Regions from separate parts of the Streptomyces sp. B5E4 genome, predicted to be linked through region 2. Evidence: riboswitches for the same ligand, from Rfam matches in the RefSeq annotation. Region 2 holds a riboswitch; the other holds the start of a gene.
The links. A riboswitch is a leader RNA that binds a small molecule or an ion and turns the genes downstream of it on or off. The one in region 2 is predicted to bind S-adenosylmethionine.
Positions count from the first base shown of each region.

Region 1: it holds a riboswitch for S-adenosylmethionine, as region 2 does, so the genes downstream of both, ABGA99_RS09265 (aminotransferase class V-fold PLP-dependent enzyme) here and thrC (threonine synthase) in region 2, are expected to answer to the same signal.

Region 1 is NZ_JBDPMI010000005.1:109,438-113,844, reverse strand. Features, by position in the region: gene ABGA99_RS09270 (glycerate kinase) at 1-727, shown strand, start outside; partial or broken gene ABGA99_RS09265 (aminotransferase class V-fold PLP-dependent enzyme) at 865-2,258, opposite strand; SAM riboswitch class IV at 2,439-2,556, opposite strand; gene trpD (anthranilate phosphoribosyltransferase) at 2,673-3,740, opposite strand; gene ABGA99_RS09255 (ubiquinol-cytochrome c reductase cytochrome b subunit) at 3,868-4,407, opposite strand, start outside.
Region 2 is NZ_JBDPMI010000028.1:35,943-40,349, forward strand. Features, by position in the region: gene ABGA99_RS28410 (MoaD/ThiS family protein) at 1-130, opposite strand, end outside; gene thrC (threonine synthase) at 127-1,431, opposite strand; SAM riboswitch class I at 1,449-1,588, opposite strand; gene ABGA99_RS28420 (glucosyl-3-phosphoglycerate synthase) at 1,769-2,773, shown strand; gene ABGA99_RS28425 (trehalose-6-phosphate synthase) at 3,243-4,407, shown strand, end outside.

The DNA.
Region 1 (4,407 bases), on a different contig from region 2:
AGGACGCGACCTCGCCCCCGGCGGCTCCGCCCTCGCCCGCCTCGCGCGCATCGACACCGCGGGGCTCGACCCCCGGCTCGCCGAAACGGAGCTGCTCGTCGCCTGCAACCCGTACAACGTGCTCTGCGGCCCCCGCGGCGTCGCCCGCGTCTTCGGCCCGCAGAAAGGCGCCTCCCCGCAGCAGGTCGAGGAGCTGGCCGCCGCCCTCGACCGCTGGGCCGGCGTCCTCACCCGCGACCTCCCGGCCCCCGGCACCGACCTGCGCCTGGGCGCCGGCACGGGCGCCTCCGGCGGCCTCGGCGCGGGCCTCGCGGCGGTCGGCGCCCGCCTCCTTCCCCGCTTCGAGGTGCTCCTCGGCCATCTCGACCTCGACGCCCGGCTGGCCGCCGCCGACCTCGTCATCACCGCGGAGGGCGCCCTCGACCACCAGACCCCGCGCGGCAAGGTGCCCGCGGAGGTGGCGCGCCGCGCCAAGCTCCACGGCCGCCCGGTCCTGGCCCTCGCCGGCACCATCGGCGAGGGCGCACACGAGATCCACGACACGGGCGTCGACGCCTACGGGACCATCATCCCGGGCCCGATGGCGCTGCCCGAAGCACTGCTGCACGCCCGGGAGTTCCTGGCGGACGCGGCGGAACGGACGCTGCGCATGGTGCTGATCGGCAGCACCCTCGCGGGCCGCCCGGCCGCCCCCGTGCCCGCGGCGGCGGTGCGGCCGCCGGCCTGAGCCGGGGGACGGCCGCGGAGGCACGGCGTCGCCTGCGGCGGGCCGGCGGGAGCGGCCGGCGGCGAGGGCACGTACCGCACGCACGCGTGCACCGCCCCGGGGCGGCGCCGCGGACGGCGCACGCCGGGCGGCCGCCGTCAGGCCGCCGCCGGGGCCCCGCCTCCGGCCGGTACCGCGCCCAAGGCGGGTACGCAGCGGCCGTCCACCGTGCGGTACGACCACCGCGCACCGTCGCGCACCAGCGACCCCAGCGCCGCCAGGAAGCGGTCCACGTGCTCGTCCGGCGTCCCCGCCCCGAAGCTCACCCGCACCGCGTTCAGCGGCCGTTCCCCCTCGGACGCGCCGCCCCCGCACTCGGCCGACTCCCCCGCCTCGCCGAGCAGCGCCCGCACCAGCGGGTGCGCGCAGAACAGCCCGTCGCGCACCCCGATCCCGTGCTCCGCCGACAGCGCCGCCGCCAGATGCGAGCTGCTCCAGCCGTCGACCACGAACGAGATCACCCCGACCCGCGCCGCGTCCGCGCCGAACAGCGACAGCACCCGCACCCCCGGCAGCGCCGCAAGCCCCGCGAGGACCCGTGCCACCAGCGCCCGCTCCCGCTCCACCAGCGCGTCGAACCCCGCCTGCGTCAGCGCCTTGCAGGCCGATGCGATCGCGTACGCGCCGATGACGTTCGGCGAGCCCGCCTCGTGCCGCGCCGCCGTCGTCTGCCACTCGACGTCCAGTCCCCCGTCCGCCGCGCGCAGCACCCGCCGGCTGGCGCCGCCGCCCGCGAGATACGGCGGCGCCGCCTGGAGCCAGTCCGCCCGGCCGGCCAGGACGCCGGCGCCGAAGGGTGCGTACAGCTTGTGCCCGGAGAAGGCCACCCAGTCCACGCCCAGGTCCGCCACGTCCACCGGGTGGTGCGGCGCCAGCTGCGCCGCGTCCAGGACCAGCCGCGCCCCGTGCCGGTGCGCCGCCGCGGTCAGCTCCCGTACGGGCCACAGCTCGCCGGTGACGTTCGAAGCGCCGGTGACGCACACCAGCGCAGGACCGTCGCCGACCCGCGCGGCGAGCGCCGAGTCCAGCGCCGCCACCGCCTGCTCGGGGCCGGCGGGCGCGGCGAGCACGGTGACCCGGCCGGCCGCGGACCCGTCGTGCTGCCAGGGCAGCAGGGCGGCGTGGTGCTCGGTCTCGAAGACGTAGACCTCGGTCCCCGGCGGCAGCGCGGTCGCCAGCAGGTTGAGCGAGTCGGTGGTGGAGCGGGTGAAGACGACCTGGTCGTCGGGGCGGCAGCCGAGGAACCCGGCGACCGTCGCACGGCTGGACTCGAAGAGTTCGGTGGACAGTTGCGAGAGGTAGCCGGCGCCGCGGTGCACGCGCCGTAGTACGGCGCGTATGCGGCGACGTCGTCCCAGACGCGCTGCAGCGCCGGGGCGCTGGCGGCGTAGTCCAGGGCGGCGTACTCGGCGTCGCCGCCGGTGACGAGCGGGGCGCGGACGTCCCGGCCGAGGACGGGCAGACAGGCGGGCGTGAGCGTGGACGCGGACATGCGGAACTCCCGTGAGCAGGCGTGGAGATGCGGGGTGACGGGCCCGTACGGCCCGGAAAGGACGCGCGCGGCACCCGGCGGAAAGACGCGCGCAGCGGCGGCGGGGCGGCTGGCCCCTAGCGCATTCGCTTGCTCACGGCGGAACTCCCTCGGCCGACCAGGACCCCTGGATTCGCGAGGGGTCCGCGCTTGCCGCAGACCTCGCTGCCTGCGGCCCGGTCATCACCCGGGGCACCCCGCCACGGACGGAGGGTTGCCGGACAGCGGGCCGGGGCCTTGATCGCTGTCGCTCGTGACCTGGTCAGGAGTATGCGCACCGGAGAGCCGCGGCGCAACCCGGTTGCCCGGACTGTCCGCAACTCTCCGGATATCGGCGGGGAGTGACCCGGAGCAGGAGGTCCCCCCGCGTCCGCCTCAGCCGTTGCTGGCCGCGACCCAGCGCTCCAGCACGCGCAGCGCCGCCCCCGAGTCGATCGACTCCGCGGCCCGTACGATGCCCGTCGCGATCCGGTCCGGCAGCGGGCCGTCCGCGTCGGTGTCCAGGGCCGTGAGCGCCGCCGCCGCGTTCAGCAGCACCGCGTCGCGCACCGGGCCGGTCTCGCCGGCCAGCAGCCGGCGGGCGACGTCGGCGTTGTACGAGGCGTCCGCGCCCCGCAGCGCCTCCACCGGCACCAGCTCGATGCCCACGTCCCGCGGGTCGAAGCGCTCCTGGCGCACCGCGCCGCCGCGCACGGTCCACACCTGGGAGGTGGCCGTCGTCGTCAGCTCGTCCAGCCCGTCGTCGCCGCGGAAGACCAGCGCCGAGGTGCCGCGCTCGGCCAGCACCCCGGCCATGATCGGCGCCATCCGGGCGTCCGCGACGCCGGTGGCCTGCGCCCCGACCCGGGCCGGGTTGGTGAGCGGGCCGAGGAAGTTGAACGGGGTGCTGACGCCCAGCTCCTTGCGGGTCTGGGCGACGTGCCGCATCGCGGGGTGGAACTTCACCGCGAAGCAGAACGTGATGCCCGCCTCCTCCGCGACCTCGGCGACCCGCTCGGGGGCCAGGTCGAGGTTGACCCCCAGCTTCTCCAGCACGTCGGAGGCGCCGGAGGCGGAGGACGCGGCCCGGTTGCCGTGCTTGACGACCTTCGCGCCGGTCCCGGCGACGACGATCGCGGACATGGTGGAGATGTTGACGGTACGGGCCCGGTCGCCGCCGGTGCCCACGACGTCCACGGTCGGGCCGGGGACGGAGATGGTGTTGGCGTGCGCGTACATCGTGCGGACGAGCCCGGAGATCTCCGCGACCGTCTCGCCCTTGGCGCGCAGGGCGACGGCGAATCCGGCGATCTGCGCGTTGCTCGCGGTGCCCGACATGATCTGGTCCATGGCCCAGGCGGTGTCCTCGGCGCCCAGGTCCTGCCCGGCGATCAGCGCGCTGATGACATCCGGCCAGGAACGCGCCGCCGTGCTGTCGCCTCCTGCTGCCGTCTGCACGCTCATGGCACACCGTCCCGGGGGTCGTCTCAGTTGTCGGGCGTCAGCCTATCGACCGCAGAATACGCCGAAGGGCCCCCGTCCAACTGCTGGACGGGGGCCCCGGCGGTGATCGCCCGGCGGCGGACAGGCCCTAGTGGTGCCCGTGGCCGCTGGTGATCTCCTCGTACTCGCGCCGGGTCGGCTTCGGGATCTGGCCGGCCTCGCCGTAGTAGCTCTGCGACAGCCTGGCCCGCAGCTTCTCCACCGGGCCCTGCTTGCGCACCACGCCGTTGTCGTCGACCGTTGGGCCGAGCTCCAGCGGCGCGTGCTGGTCGTGCGCGGTGAGCTTGTGCAGCTCCTCCTGCGACAGCGGCTCGTGCACCTCGATGAACTCGCCGTGCGGCAGCCGCTTGATGATGCCCGTCTCCCGGCCGTGCAGGACCTTCTCACGGTCCCGCCGCTGCAGCCCGAGGCAGATGCGCCGGGTGATCCAGAAGGCCAGCACCGGGGCGACGAAGAAGGCGACCCGCACGAACCAGGTGATCGATTCGATCGAGAGGTGGAAGTGCGTGGCCCACAGGTCGTTGCCGCCGGCCATCAGCAGCACGAAGACCCAGGTCAGCCAGGCCACACCGAAGGCGGTGCGGGTCGGCACGTTGCGCGGGCGGTCCAGGGTGTGGTGCTCGCGGCG
Region 2 (4,407 bases):
CGGCGATGCCGCGGTGGTTCTTCTCCAGGTCTTCGATCACCTCGGCCAGGGTCGCGCCCTCGGCGCTCACCTCTGCCCGCCCGTCGGTATACGTACGGAGGATGGTCGGAATTCGGACGTTCACGCTCATGATGCGAGGCCGGCCTCTCGGAAGGAGTCGAGTGTGGGACGAATGATCGCGCTCGGCCCCGTGGTGGGAGCGACCGCGTCGAGGGTCTTCAGACCGTCGCCGGTGTTGATCGCGACGGTGGTCTCGGCCGGGTCGATCCGGCCGTCCGCGACGAGCTTCGCCAGCACGCCGAAGGTCACGCCGCCCGCCGTCTCCGCGAAGACGCCCTCGGTACGGGCCAGCAGCTTCACCGCGTCCACGACCTCGGCGTCCGTCACGTCCTCCACCGCGCCGCCGGTGCGGCGGGCGATGTCCAGGACGTACGGGCCGTCGGCCGGGTTGCCGATGGCGAGGGACTTGGCGATGGTGTCGGGCCGCACGGGACGTACCACGTCGTGGCCGTCCTTGAAGGCCCGCGAGACCGGGGAGCAGCCCGCCGCCTGGGCGCCGAAGATCTTGTACGGACGCTCCTCGACCAGCCCCGTCGCGATCAGCTCCTTCAGCCCCTTGTCGATCTTCGTGAGCTGGGAGCCGGAGGCGACCGGGATGACGATGTTGTCCGGGAGCCGCCAGCCGAGCTGCTCGCAGATCTCGTACGCGAGGGTCTTGGAACCCTCCGCGTAGTACGGGCGCAGATTGACGTTCGTGAAACCCCAGCCCTCGCCGATCGGGTCACCGATCAACTCGGAGCAGAAGCGGTTCACGTCGTCGTACGTGCCCTCGATGCCGACGACGTCACCGCCGTAGACCGCGGCCATGACGACCTTCGCGTGCTCCAGGTCGTACGGGATGAACACGCACGAACGCAGCCCCGCCCGGGCCGCGGCCGCGCCGACCGCGCCCGCCAGATTGCCGGTGGAGGAACAGGACAGGGTGGTGAAGCCGAAGGCGCGGGCCGCCTCGACGGCGATCGCGACGACGCGGTCCTTGAAGGAGTGCGTCGGGTTGCCCGAGTCGTCCTTGACGTGCAGCCCGCCGGTCACGCCCAGCTCGGCGGCGAGCCGGTCGGCGCGGTGCAGCCGGGTGAAGCCCGGGTTCAGGTTCGGCTTGCCGGCCACGTCGGCGGGGACCGGCAGCAGCGGCGCGTACCGCCAGATGCTCCGGGGACCCGCCTCGATACGGGCACGGAGCCGGGCGGCGGACTCGGCGTCACCGCCGGGAAGTTCGTACGCCGCCTCCAGCGGCCCGAAACACGACTGGCACGCGAACACCGGACCCAGCGGCACCCGCTCCCCGCACTCCCGGCACGACAGCGCGACGGCAGGGCCCAGATCAGGGGCGCCGTCGACGGCGGTGGGGGTGGGAGCTGTGTCTACAGCCATACTGGCGAGGCCCTCTCTCCTCATCTTCCCCGCGACGCGTCTCGCCGCAGGACGGAATTGGCACCATCACCGTCCGGGGCCTCGCAGCGTCGCGAGTACCGGACGGAGGGTTGCCGGGGCTTCAACGGGCCGTTCCCTCTGCCCCTCTGGATGAGCTCTGTATGGCGCAGGACCGGCGGAGCCGTCCGGCGCTTTTGTCCGAGCGCGGACCCCGACATAGGGACGTCACGCACGTTGTTCAAGACTGTAACCGACGACCAGGACAGTTGTGAGGGCCGTCCGCTACGCGAGACGGCTCTCACACCGCACAGGACCACCGGCAAGGGGAGGCCCGCAGGTGCTCGATGACGTGGAGCAGTGGCTGAGGACGCGGTCCTGGTCCGCGGCGGACCGGCCGCCCGCGCGGCTGCTGGCGGCCAAGCGGGCGCTGGGGGCACGCGGGACGGTGAGCGTGGTGCTGCCCGCGCTCAACGAGGAGGCCACGGTCGGGGCGATCGTCGCGGCGATCCGCGCGGAGCTGATGACGTCCGCCGAGGGCGGCGGGCTCGTCGACGAACTGGTCGTGATGGACTCCGGCTCCACGGACCGTACGGCGGAGGTCGCCGCCGCGGCCGGCGCGCGGGTCGTGCACCGCGACGACGTGCTGCCGCGGATGCCGGCGGTGCCGGGCAAGGGCGAGGTGCTGTGGCGGTCACTGCTGGTGACGAGCGGCGAGATCGTGTGCTTCGTGGACGCGGACCTCCGGGACTTCGACACGGCGTTCGTGAGCGGGATCGTGGGGCCGCTGCTCACGGAGCCGGACGTGGAATTCGTGAAGGCGGTCTACGACAGGCCCCTGGACACCGCCCCGGCGGCGCAGGGCGGACGGGTGACCGAGCTGGTGGCACGGCCGCTGCTGAACCTGCACTGGCCGCTGCTGGCCGGCTTCGTCCAGCCGCTCGGGGGCGAGTACGCGGCGCGGCGGTCGCTGCTGGAGCGGCTGCCGTTCCCCGTCGGGTACGGGGTGGAGCTGGGCCTGCTCGTCGACGCGCTGCACACCGTGGGGCTGGACGCGCTGGCCCAGGTCGACGTCGGCGTCCGCCGCCACCGCCACCAGGACGACCGCGCGCTGGGGCGCATGGCGGCGGCGATCTACCGCACGGCGCAGTTGCGGCTGGCGCGGGGGCACCTGGTGCGGCCGCGGCTGACGCAGTTCGACCGGGGGGCTGACGGGGCGTTCGAGCCGCGGACGTACGGGGTGGACACGGAGGAGCGGCCGCCGATGGGGGAGATCCGGGAGTACCGGAGCCCTCGTCGGGCGGGCCGCGGCGGAGAGGCGGAGCCGGGAACGACGGTGGCGTAGCCCTCGCCGGGCGGGCGACACCCGGGGGGGCTACGGGGCTGAGCTGGGAGGAGGGGGATCCCCGTACCCGCCCCTTCCCGAAACTCGGGGCTGCGCCCCGAGACCCGCCGGGGGCTCCGCCCCCGAACCCCCTCGGGGCTCCGCCCCGGGACCCCGGCGGGGCTGCGCCCCGGCCCCCCACGGGACTCCGTCCCGAACCCTTTGGGGCTCCGCCCCCGGGCCGCGGCCGGGCTCAGTTCCGGACTCCCACGGGCTCCGTCCTCAACCTCCTCGGGGCTCCGCGCCCAGACCCCGACCGGGCTCCGGCCCAACCCCACGCGAGGGCCGCGCCACACCCTCGAACCCCGGCCCCTCCCGGCCCTCGAACTTCCGGCCTCCCCCGGCCCCACCGCCCCACGTGCCCCCACCGGTATCGGCCACACCGCCTCGCTTGCGTTTCGGAGGGCCCCGGCGTGGCTAGGCTCGGCGCATGGTCGCGTCCCCCGGTGCTCCCCTGCTCGTCGCCTCCAACCGCGGGCCCGTCTCGTACGCCGTCGGTGACGACGGGGAACTCGCCGCCAAGCGAGGCGGTGGCGGGCTCGTTTCCGGGCTCAGTGCCGTGGGGCCCGAGGCCGGGGCGCTGTGGGTGTGTGCCGCGCTCGGTGACGGGGACCGGGAGGCCGTGCGGCGGGGGGTGGCCGAGCCGGGGGTGCGGATGCTCGGCATCGACCCGGACGTCTTTCACGACGCGTACAACGGCGTCGCGAACTCCGTCCTGTGGTTCGTCCACCACATGCTCTACGACATCCCCGTCTCGCCCGTCTTCGACGCGGAGTTCCGCCGCCAGTGGGCCGCGTATGAGACCTACAACCGCGCCTTCGCCGACGCCCTCGCCGACGGCGCGGCCGAGGGCGCGGCGGTGCTCGTGCAGGACTACCACCTGTGTCTCGTGCCCGGGATGCTCCGCGAGCGCCGCCCCGACCTGCGTATCTCGCACTTCACCCACACCCCCTGGGCACCCCCGGAGTACTTCCGGCTCCTCCCCGACGACGTCGCCGCCGCCCTCCTGCGCGGGCTGCTCGGCGCCGACCGCGTCGGCTTCCACACCCGCAGGTGGGCCGAGGCGTTCGCCGGGTGCTGCCGCGACGTGCTGGGCGGTGAGGCGAATGTCGCCTGGGCCGGGGAGGAGGCGCGGAGGGAGCGGACCACCCGGGTCGACGTGCACGCCCTCGGCGCCGACGCCGACTTTCTGCGCGAGCGGTCGCGGCGGCCGGACGTGGCCGAGCGGATGGCGGCCCTGCGCGAGCAGATCGGCGGCGCGGACCGCGAGGTCGTCGTGCGGGTGGACCGGACCGAGCTGTCGAAGAACATCGTCCGCGGGCTGCTCGCGTACCGGCGGCTGCTGGAAGCGCGGCCGGAGTGGCGCGGGCGGGTGGTGAAGCTGGCGTTCGCGTATCCGTCGCGGCAGGACCTGGCCGTGTACCGGGACTACACCGCCGAGGTGCGCCGCATCGCCGAGGAGATCAACGAGGCGTACGGGACGGACGGCTGGCAGCCGGTCGTGCTGCACGTCGAGGACGACTTCGCCCGCTCGCTCGCCGCGTACCGGCTGGCGGACGTGGCGCTGGTCAATCCGCTACGGGACGGGATGAACC